Regions from separate parts of the Blautia sp. MCC269 genome, predicted to be linked through region 2. Evidence: predicted binding sites of a transcription regulator. Region 2 holds the regulator's gene; the other holds the start of a gene.
The links. Region 2 encodes HrcA, which represses chaperone genes, less so after heat shock. Its sites were predicted from a motif close to TGTTAGCACTCNNNNNNNNNGAGTGCTAACA; they were not measured.
Positions count from the first base shown of each region.

Region 1 (4,436 bases), on a different contig from region 2:
TGGATGTGGTTTTTCCGGATGGAAAATGTCATTTGTACAGAGTGCCCACGATTAAAGTTGATAATTATACAAAAGATAAGATATTTGAGAAAAGTCTTCTTATGCTGCTTCCTTTTTATATCATGAGATATGAGAAAAGAGGGCATGAGATGAGTGAGGATCCACAACTTTTTCAGGAATTGTTGAATGAATATGAAGTGATCCGGAGTAAGCTGAAAGTGGAGATTACTGAGGTTGGAAGGTCTGAACTGTTCAGTGATCTGATTGGACTGATCACTCGGATATCTGATTATATTTTCAGAAACGAGGAGAAAGTCCGGAAAGGAATAGGTGAGGTTATGGGCGGACATGTTCTGGAACTGGAATCTGAGAAAAGGGCAAGACTGCTTAAGGAAGCTAAAGAACAGGCTGAAGCATTAGGGCTAGAACGAGGGATGGCGCAAGGAATGGCGCAAGGAATGGCGCAAGGAATGGCACAAGGAATGGCGCAGGGAATGGCCCAAGGTGAGGAGCGTCTTAGCGTTCTGATCAACAGGCTTATCCTTGATGGCCGGGGTGATGAGATTCAGAAGGTTGTTACGGATAAAGAAATGCGTGAAGCCATGTATAGAGAATATCAATTATAAGCAGAAATTATAAAGAGGAAGTCATAGGGATATCAATGTCATTTATGAAGCATTGGTTGATATATGGCTTCTTCTTTGTTTGCAGATTTAGTGTGATATGAGTAAGTCCCCCGCGGGTTGTTGTTTTTTTGCAACCCAGGGAGGACTTCATTGATCTGGTTAAAATTTACAATACAGAATATCCATAGCTGCTGACAATGGCATCGATCTTCTGGCGGTTTTTGCACAGTGGGCAGTTGTCGGAGCGGTAAGAGTGATAGTCAGGGATGTCTCTGGCCTGGAAAATAGAGTGGACAGGGAGGGTAGCTACGCTGTCTACGCTACTGTAGATGGCTGCGACTCCGCGGATCTTGCCACCGTAATAGAGAACACTTTCGATGGCACGGTTCAGTGTGGAACCGGTGGTAATGGAACCGTTGAGGATGAGGATGTTTTTACCATTGATCATCGGCTCATAGTTGTCGCGGAAGATCATCTGTCCGGTGCTGTTGAATTCCGGTGTGATGACGTAAATGGTCTGATGAGCGTTCATGGAAAGTACACCGGCCTTGGTCAGTTCTTCGGCGAGATAGGCACCGATCACTTCAAGTCCATCCATGCAGACGATGGTGTCTACCGGAATGGATGCTTCATAATTTGCTGCGAGAGTGGCTGCGATACGCTGCGCTTCGGAGGATCTGGATTTCATGGTGGTGAGGTCCAGATAATGTGTGATATGAGACTGGGAAGTTACGAAATGTCCCGGAATCATTTTCAGCTGAATGCGGCTGTCACTACGTGCATAGATTTTAATCATTTTGTCCTGATCCATAATAAAAACCTCCTGTCATGATCGTGTTTTACGTGGCTGTTCAGGAGTATTGTCCTGAAAGATTGCGAAACAGATTTATTTAATGTGCATATTATACCATTAATTTCAAAAAAATGGAATAATGTACTGCAAAATATACAAAAAATATTCTGAAATACCAATAACTTTGTTAAAAAATACCCGATATTATGAATTCTTTGACAATGAGAATGCAGCGAAGTGGAATGCGAATGGCTGGTGTCAGGTATAAAAAGAGGAGGAGGGGAATCCCTGTGGATTCCCCTCCTCCTGTGAAAGTGAGTCATCGTTATCCTTCGATAGAAATGTATTTATCAGCTTCGATTTCCTGTGCTGCTTTCTTTGGAATAGAAAGTTTCAGGACGCCGTTTTCAAATTTGGCATGAACTTCATCGTTCTTTACACCATCCCCAACATAAAAGCTTCTGCTTGTACTGCCGGCGTAACGTTCACGGCGGATGTAGTTGCCCCTCTTATCCTGTTCGTCTTTGTCAAGGCCTTTGGCAGCGGAAATAGTAAGATATCCGTCTTTCAGCTGTACCTGTACTTCATCTTTCTTAAATCCAGGAAGATCTACATCCAGTTCATATCCTTTATCTGTTTCACGTACATCGGTTTTCATGATATTTTTGGCATGTTTGCCATAAAGAGGATTCTTACCACTAAAGAAGTTGTCTCTGAATCCAAAATCATCCATCCAGTCATCAAATAAGTTTTCTCCAAATACACTCGGGAACATCATAAGTCATTTCTCCTTTCAAATTGAAACGCCGTTCCGGTGGATCAAGAGATCCAACTGTTGTCGGTATATCGTTACCACTTTGGGTTATTCCGCAGTGGTGATTGTTTGGTTATTCTGAACATCCGGAAGCTCTTTTTTTATCTCTTCCTTTGTTCTATATGTAATATAACACTTGATGTTAGCAAAGTCAATAGGTGAGTGCTAAAATCACAATTTCTTCACATTTTCCCTTAAATGAAATAGTAATTTCCACAATTAGTCCTTTACGTTCTTATATTGAAATTAAGGGTGGAACTTAGTCCTGCAATAAGGTATCAAAAACAGGAGTGAGGCCTGACATATTTACAAATGTCTAATATACGAGTCACGGGTTGGATGAAAAATAGCAGAGACGAGTTTTACAAAGTGAACATTCTGCAATGTTATAAAAACTTTAAAGCATAGAAAAAAAACAAAAAATCAATATAATAAAGCATATAGATAAGTAGTATGAAAGAAAGCTTCCCATATGTTGTTTGGGTTTGTACAGATAATAGAAGGAAAGCGCTAAATAACAAGAACAGAAAGTGTGAAATGCTTATATCTAACAGAAGCAAGGAAGTCCCCTGCAGGGTTGTGAAAAGCAATCAACAATAAGCAGCGGGCAGGGACTTGCTCATATCAGGAGGAGAGAATAATGCAGAAAACATATGCAGATTTTAAACTTGGTGTACCGGATTATGTAACGGTGGAAACAGAAGATGAGAGACTGGTATGCCAGGGTGGGCAGCCGATCGTAACTGCCGGTGCAACTACCGTAGAATTTCAGGATGCGGGTGAACATGAGGATATATTTGTCACCTCAGAAGATGCAGTAAGATGTGTAAAACTGAGATGGAATTACAAGATCCCGAAATCCGCCAGATTCCTGGGAGATGCCTGGGAACGTACCTATGGTGATGTGGAATGGCATGGAATGAGCGGCAACCGTTATCTGCCATGGTATTTTTTGGCGAAGCTTTCTGAGAAAGTCCTCTGCTTTGGTGTAAAGGTCCGCCCTTCCGCTATGTGCTGCTGGCAGGCAGATACCAAGGGAATCACATTATTTCTGGATGTTCGCTGCGGTAATACAGGCGTACAGCTGAAAGGAAGAAAACTGCGTGCCGCACAGATCGTCTGCATGGAATCAGAAGGAGCAGATACTTTTGAGACTGCACAGGAATTCTGTAAAAAAATGTGTACAGATCCGATCTTCCCGGAATTTCCGGTATATGGAAGCAACAACTGGTACTATGCTTACGGCGACAGTTCCGAAGAGGAGATCTTAAGTGATACCGATTACATCCTGAAACTGACCGAAGGGGCGAAAAATCCTCCGTTCATGGTTATTGATGACTGCTGGCAGGAGCACCACCGCCTGGATGAATACAATGGTGGCCCATGGACAAAAGGTAATGCCAAGTTCCCGGATATGAAAGGTCTTGCAGACAAGCTGAAAGAAAAAGGTGTCCGCCCGGGTATTTGGGTACGTCTGCTTCTTAATGAGGATGAGAACATTCCGGACGAGTGGCGGATTTCCTATAATGACTGTCTCGATCCGTCCCATCCGGACGCACTGGCATATATCCGAGGAGATATCGAGCGTATCTGCGACTGGGGATACACTCTGATCAAACATGATTTTTCAACTTTTGATCTCTTTGGGAAATGGGGATTTGAGGCGAATTTAAGAGACAATTCCATGGAAAAATGGCATTTCTACGACCAGACCAAAACCAGCGCAGAAATTGTAAAAATGCTTTATCAGGAAGTTTATGATGCTTCCCGCAGCAACGACGCAGTGATCATCGGATGCAACACCATCGGACACCTGGGCGCAGGCCTGATGCACCTGAACCGGACCGGTGATGATACCAGTGGACGTATCTGGGAGCGTACCAGAAGAATGGGAGTAAATACACTGGCATTCCGTCTTCCACAGCACAATGCTTTTTATCATATTGATGCAGACTGCGTCGGCATTTTCGGAATGATCCCGTGGGATAAAAACCGCCAGTGGGCAGATGTTCTTGCAAAGAGCGGTACACCATTGTTTGTGTCCGCAAAACCCGGAGTCTTGAATCCGGAAGAATTTGAGGAGCTGCATCAGATCATGCTGCGGGCATCAGAACAGAAAGAGCATTTTGTTCCACTTGACTGGGAAGAGATCGACTGCCCGGAAGTATGGGGAGAAAATGGCGAGACCATCACTTACGACTGG
Region 1 is NZ_WQQE01000008.1:158,096-162,531, reverse strand. Features, by position in the region: gene GPK88_RS02840 (FliH/SctL family protein) at 1-626, shown strand, start outside; gene GPK88_RS02835 (phosphoribosyltransferase) at 793-1,437, opposite strand; gene GPK88_RS02830 (Hsp20/alpha crystallin family protein) at 1,745-2,197, opposite strand; gene GPK88_RS02825 (glycoside hydrolase family 36 protein) at 2,874-4,436, shown strand, end outside.
Region 1: a site for HrcA is predicted at 2,374-2,404, ahead of GPK88_RS02830 (Hsp20/alpha crystallin family protein). Genes of this name have one in related genera too.

Region 2 (4,436 bases):
GTTGACAGAAAAAACAAAAGATTATACAATTTTGGATGGAGTAAAAGGAAAAGGCCATTATATAGGAACCTACATGGCACTTACCACACTGGAACGTTACTGGTGGGGCGAGGGAGAAATGAAGTTTTATATTGACGGAGATGAGGAGTATCCGACCATCTGTGGAACAGGAACGGAAGATTACTTTGGTGGTTCCTGGAGCTTTGCCAAACAGGTGGATGGAAAAACCGTGGAACAGAATTATAACACGCCGTATCTGGGATATCCGTATTATTCTGCCAATGACGAGCTGATCCACAATTTTTATCATAATGATGACTGCCCGCCAATGAGAGGCTTTTACAGATGGCATTTACAGGATCCAATCTGCTTTGAAGAGGATCTTCGCGTTACGATTCAGCAGATAGGCGTCGGATACCGTGGCCTGTTTGAACGACAGGATGATGTGGCAAGTGTAGCGTACTGGTATCAGACACTTCCTCATGCACCGTTCCAGCCGTTGATGTCAAAAGAGGATAGATGGCCCAGATAAAAAGGGTGGTAGAGATTGAAAAAACAGGTATTTTGCGGGGTATTTGCCCTGGCTCTGGCAGTGACAGGATGTGGAGTCCAGAAGAAGGAGGCTGCATCTGATATTGTGCCGGAGAACAGACAGGAACTGACGATCCTTCATGTGGATGCAGGCACAGAAGGCTTTGATTCTTTTATCAGCCAGGCGGAAAAAGATCTTGGAATAAAGATCCATATTGAAAAATGTCCGGCCAATGCGGACAATCGCCAGGCCAAAATAGCAACTCTTCTGACATCAGGAGATGATTCTGTTGATCTGATCACAGTAAATGATGAGATGATATCCGAATTTAAACATAAGGGATTTCTTCTTCCGTTGGAAGATACGGTTATGACAGAGGAGACAGCGGCGAATTTTCTGCAGGAATACCTGAAAGAAATATGCATGTCAGACGGACATATTTTTTCGGTACCGTTCAGGATGGATATCATGGCATTCTGGGTGAACCAGGAATTGCTGGATCAGGCTGGTCTGGACAGACTCTCCTGTCTCAGTGATCTTGAGATCCTTCAAAAAAAGCTTCAGAATACGGGAAAATATGCATATGGGGATGCATGGGAGATTTCTTACATATATAATAGTATCAGCGAGTATGTCGATTTTTTCGGAGGAGATTATACAGACTGGACGGATCCGAAAACAAGAGAAGCGGCAGAATATATGAAGCGAATGCTGGATACAGGGATGATATCAGAGGAGAATCTGATCGACCAGCATGACCAGCTGAATGAAAAATTTATAAACGGCCAGTATGGATGTATGTTTATGTATACCGGTGTGTTGAGTACTTTTCAGAATGCAGGCGTGTATGGAAAAGATAAGATCCATATGGCACCATTTCCGGAATTTGACGAGAAGGTGACCAATATCGCAACCTGGCAGTATGTACTGAATAAAAATTCTGATCATAAAGAAGCAGCTCTGAAGTTCCTTCAGTATGTGTCCGGATATGAGGCCAGTAAAAATTACGGACAGCTGACAAAAATGTGTCCGGCAAGACTGGATGTGATCGAGGATAAGAATTTTGATCTGGATGGCATTGAAATGATCCGGCAATATCTGAAAGATTATAAGCTGAAAGCAAGACCACTGTGTGCCGATTCCATAGAAGCCGTTTCGTCCATGGGAACGGAATTTCAGAAATATATGCTGGGACAGAAAACAGAAGCGTAATTTTTTGCCGGGGCACAGAACTGCATAGACCAGTATTACAAAAAAGCATCGTACTGATGCTTTTTTTGTTTTGAAAAAATAAGAACTTTTTTTCAAAACATATTGACAAATATTTTACATGGTGATATCTTAAAGACTGTAGATGTTAGCACTCCACTAAAATGAGTGCTAACAGATGTAAAAAAGAATCAACATCCGTCAGGAAAGAATAAAAAGGAAAGGAGATGGATTCATGGAAGAGGTGTTGAATGAGCGCAAGCAAAAAATCTTAAAAGCAATCATCAAGACCTATATGGAAACCGGAGAACCGGTTGGTTCCAGGACCATTTCCAAGTATGCGGATCTCAATGTCAGTTCCGCAACGATCCGAAATGAAATGTCAGACCTGACAGATATGGGCTATATCGTCCAGCCTCATACCTCAGCAGGAAGGATTCCTTCAGATAAGGGCTACAGACTTTACGTCAATGAGTTGATGAAGGAGAAGGAAGCGGAGGTCGCAGAGCTGCGAGATCTGATCATTGAGAAGACAGATAAGATGGATAAGGTGCTTAAGAAGGTTGCGAAGGTTCTTGCTTCCAATACCAACTATGCTACCATGGTTTCCGTTCCGCAGTACAGCGGCAACAAGGTCAAGTTCATCCAGCTGTCGAGGATGAGCGAGCTTCAGCTTGTGGCAGTGGTTGTCAGTGACAACAACACAGTCCGGAACCAGATCATCAATCTGGATGAGGAAATGGACGACCAGACGATCCTGAAACTGAATCTTCTTCTTAACACCAATCTCAATGGGATTCCAATCCAGGATATCAACCTTGGGATGATCGCCAGACTGAAGGAACAGGCAGGCAGCCACAGCGGTGTGGTGGCAACGGTTCTGGATGCAGTGGCAGCCACCATTCATGTGGAAGAGGAAGATATGGAGATCTATACTTCAGGTGCAACTAACATTTTCAAGTATCCGGAGCTTGCCGATAAAGAGAAGGCAACGGAGCTGATCTCCGCATTTGAGGAGAAGCATGAACTTGCCGATCTTGTAAAAGAACAGATGTCAGATGGAGAGAATACAGGAATTCAGGTTTACATCGGTGATGAGATGCCAATCCAGACCATGAAGGACTGCAGCATTGTAACTGCCAGATATGAACTGGGAGACGGAATGTACGGAACCATCGGGATCATCGGTCCCAAACGAATGGATTATGAGAATGTAGTGGACAGTCTGAAGGAACTGAAGAATCATCTGGATGACGTTTTGAAAAAGAAGAAAACTTAGAAAGGCGGTAGAAAAAAAGTGTCGGAGGAAACAAAGAAAACATCCGAAGAGCAGGAAGCGGAGAAGGAAATCCCCGTAACTGACGGAGATCAGGAAGAAGAAAACCTGACACCGGAGGGAGAAGATCTGCCGGAGGAAGAAAATAATACTCCAGGCGAAGAAGCTGCCTCAGAGGATAAAAAAGAAGAAAAATCAAAAACTTCCTTCTTCGGAAAGAAGAAAAAAGATAAATCTGAGCAGAAGGTGGAGGAACTTACCGATCGCCTGAAGCGTACCATGGCTGAATTTGATAATTTCCGTAAAAGAACGGAAAAAGAAAAATCCAGCATGTACATCATCGGCGCAAAAGAGATCGTTGAAAAGATCCTGCCGGTTGTGGATAACTTCGAAAGAGGTCTTGCACAGGCACAGGAAGGCGATGCTTTTGCAGATGGAATGAAAATGATCTACAAGCAGCTTACCACAACACTGGATGAGCTTGGTGTGAAGCCGATCGAAGCAGTGGGAAAGGAATTCAACCCGGATTTCCATAATGCAGTGATGCATGTGGAGGATGAAGAGGTTGGAGAGAACATCGTGGTGGAAGAATTTCAGAAGGGCTACACCTACAAGGATTTCGTAGTACGCCACAGTATGGTAAAGGTTGCAAACTAACTGACAACAAACTTTATTTTAACAGATACAGACTAAAACAGGAGGAAAAAATCATGGGAAAGATTATTGGTATTGACTTAGGTACAACAAACAGCTGTGTAGCCGTAATGGAAGGTGGACAGCCGACAGTTATCGCAAATACAGAAGGCGCAAGAACAACACCATCCGTTGTAGCATTCACAAAAACAGGAGAGCGTCTGGTAGGTGAGCCTGCAAAACGTCAGGCAGTTACAAATGCAGACAGAACAATCTCCTCTATCAAAAGAGAGATGGGTACCGATTACCGTGTAACCATCGATGACAAGAAATATTCTCCACAGGAGATTTCCGCAATGATCCTTCAGAAACTGAAAAAGGATGCAGAGGCATATCTTGGTGAGAAAGTAACAGAGGCAGTTATCACAGTTCCGGCTTACTTCAACGATGCTCAGCGTCAGGCTACCAAAGATGCAGGTAAGATCGCAGGTCTTGATGTAAAACGTATCATCAACGAGCCTACAGCAGCAGCTCTTGCATATGGCCTTGACAATGAGAAAGAGCAGAAGATCATGGTATACGACCTTGGTGGTGGTACATTTGATGTATCTGTTATCGAGATTGGTGATGGCGTTATCGAGGTTCTTTCCACAGCTGGTAACAACCGTCTTGGTGGAGATGACTTTGATAAGAAAATCACAGACTACATGCTTTCCGAGTTCAAGAGAACAGAGGGCGTAGATCTTAGCAACGATAAGATGGCTCTTCAGAGACTGAAAGAGGCAG
Region 2 is NZ_WQQE01000038.1:87,960-92,395, reverse strand. Features, by position in the region: gene GPK88_RS11890 (glycoside hydrolase family 172 protein) at 1-532, shown strand, start outside; gene GPK88_RS11885 (ABC transporter substrate-binding protein) at 548-1,744, shown strand; gene hrcA (heat-inducible transcriptional repressor HrcA) at 1,977-3,020, shown strand; gene grpE (nucleotide exchange factor GrpE) at 3,039-3,674, shown strand; gene dnaK (molecular chaperone DnaK) at 3,728-4,436, shown strand, end outside.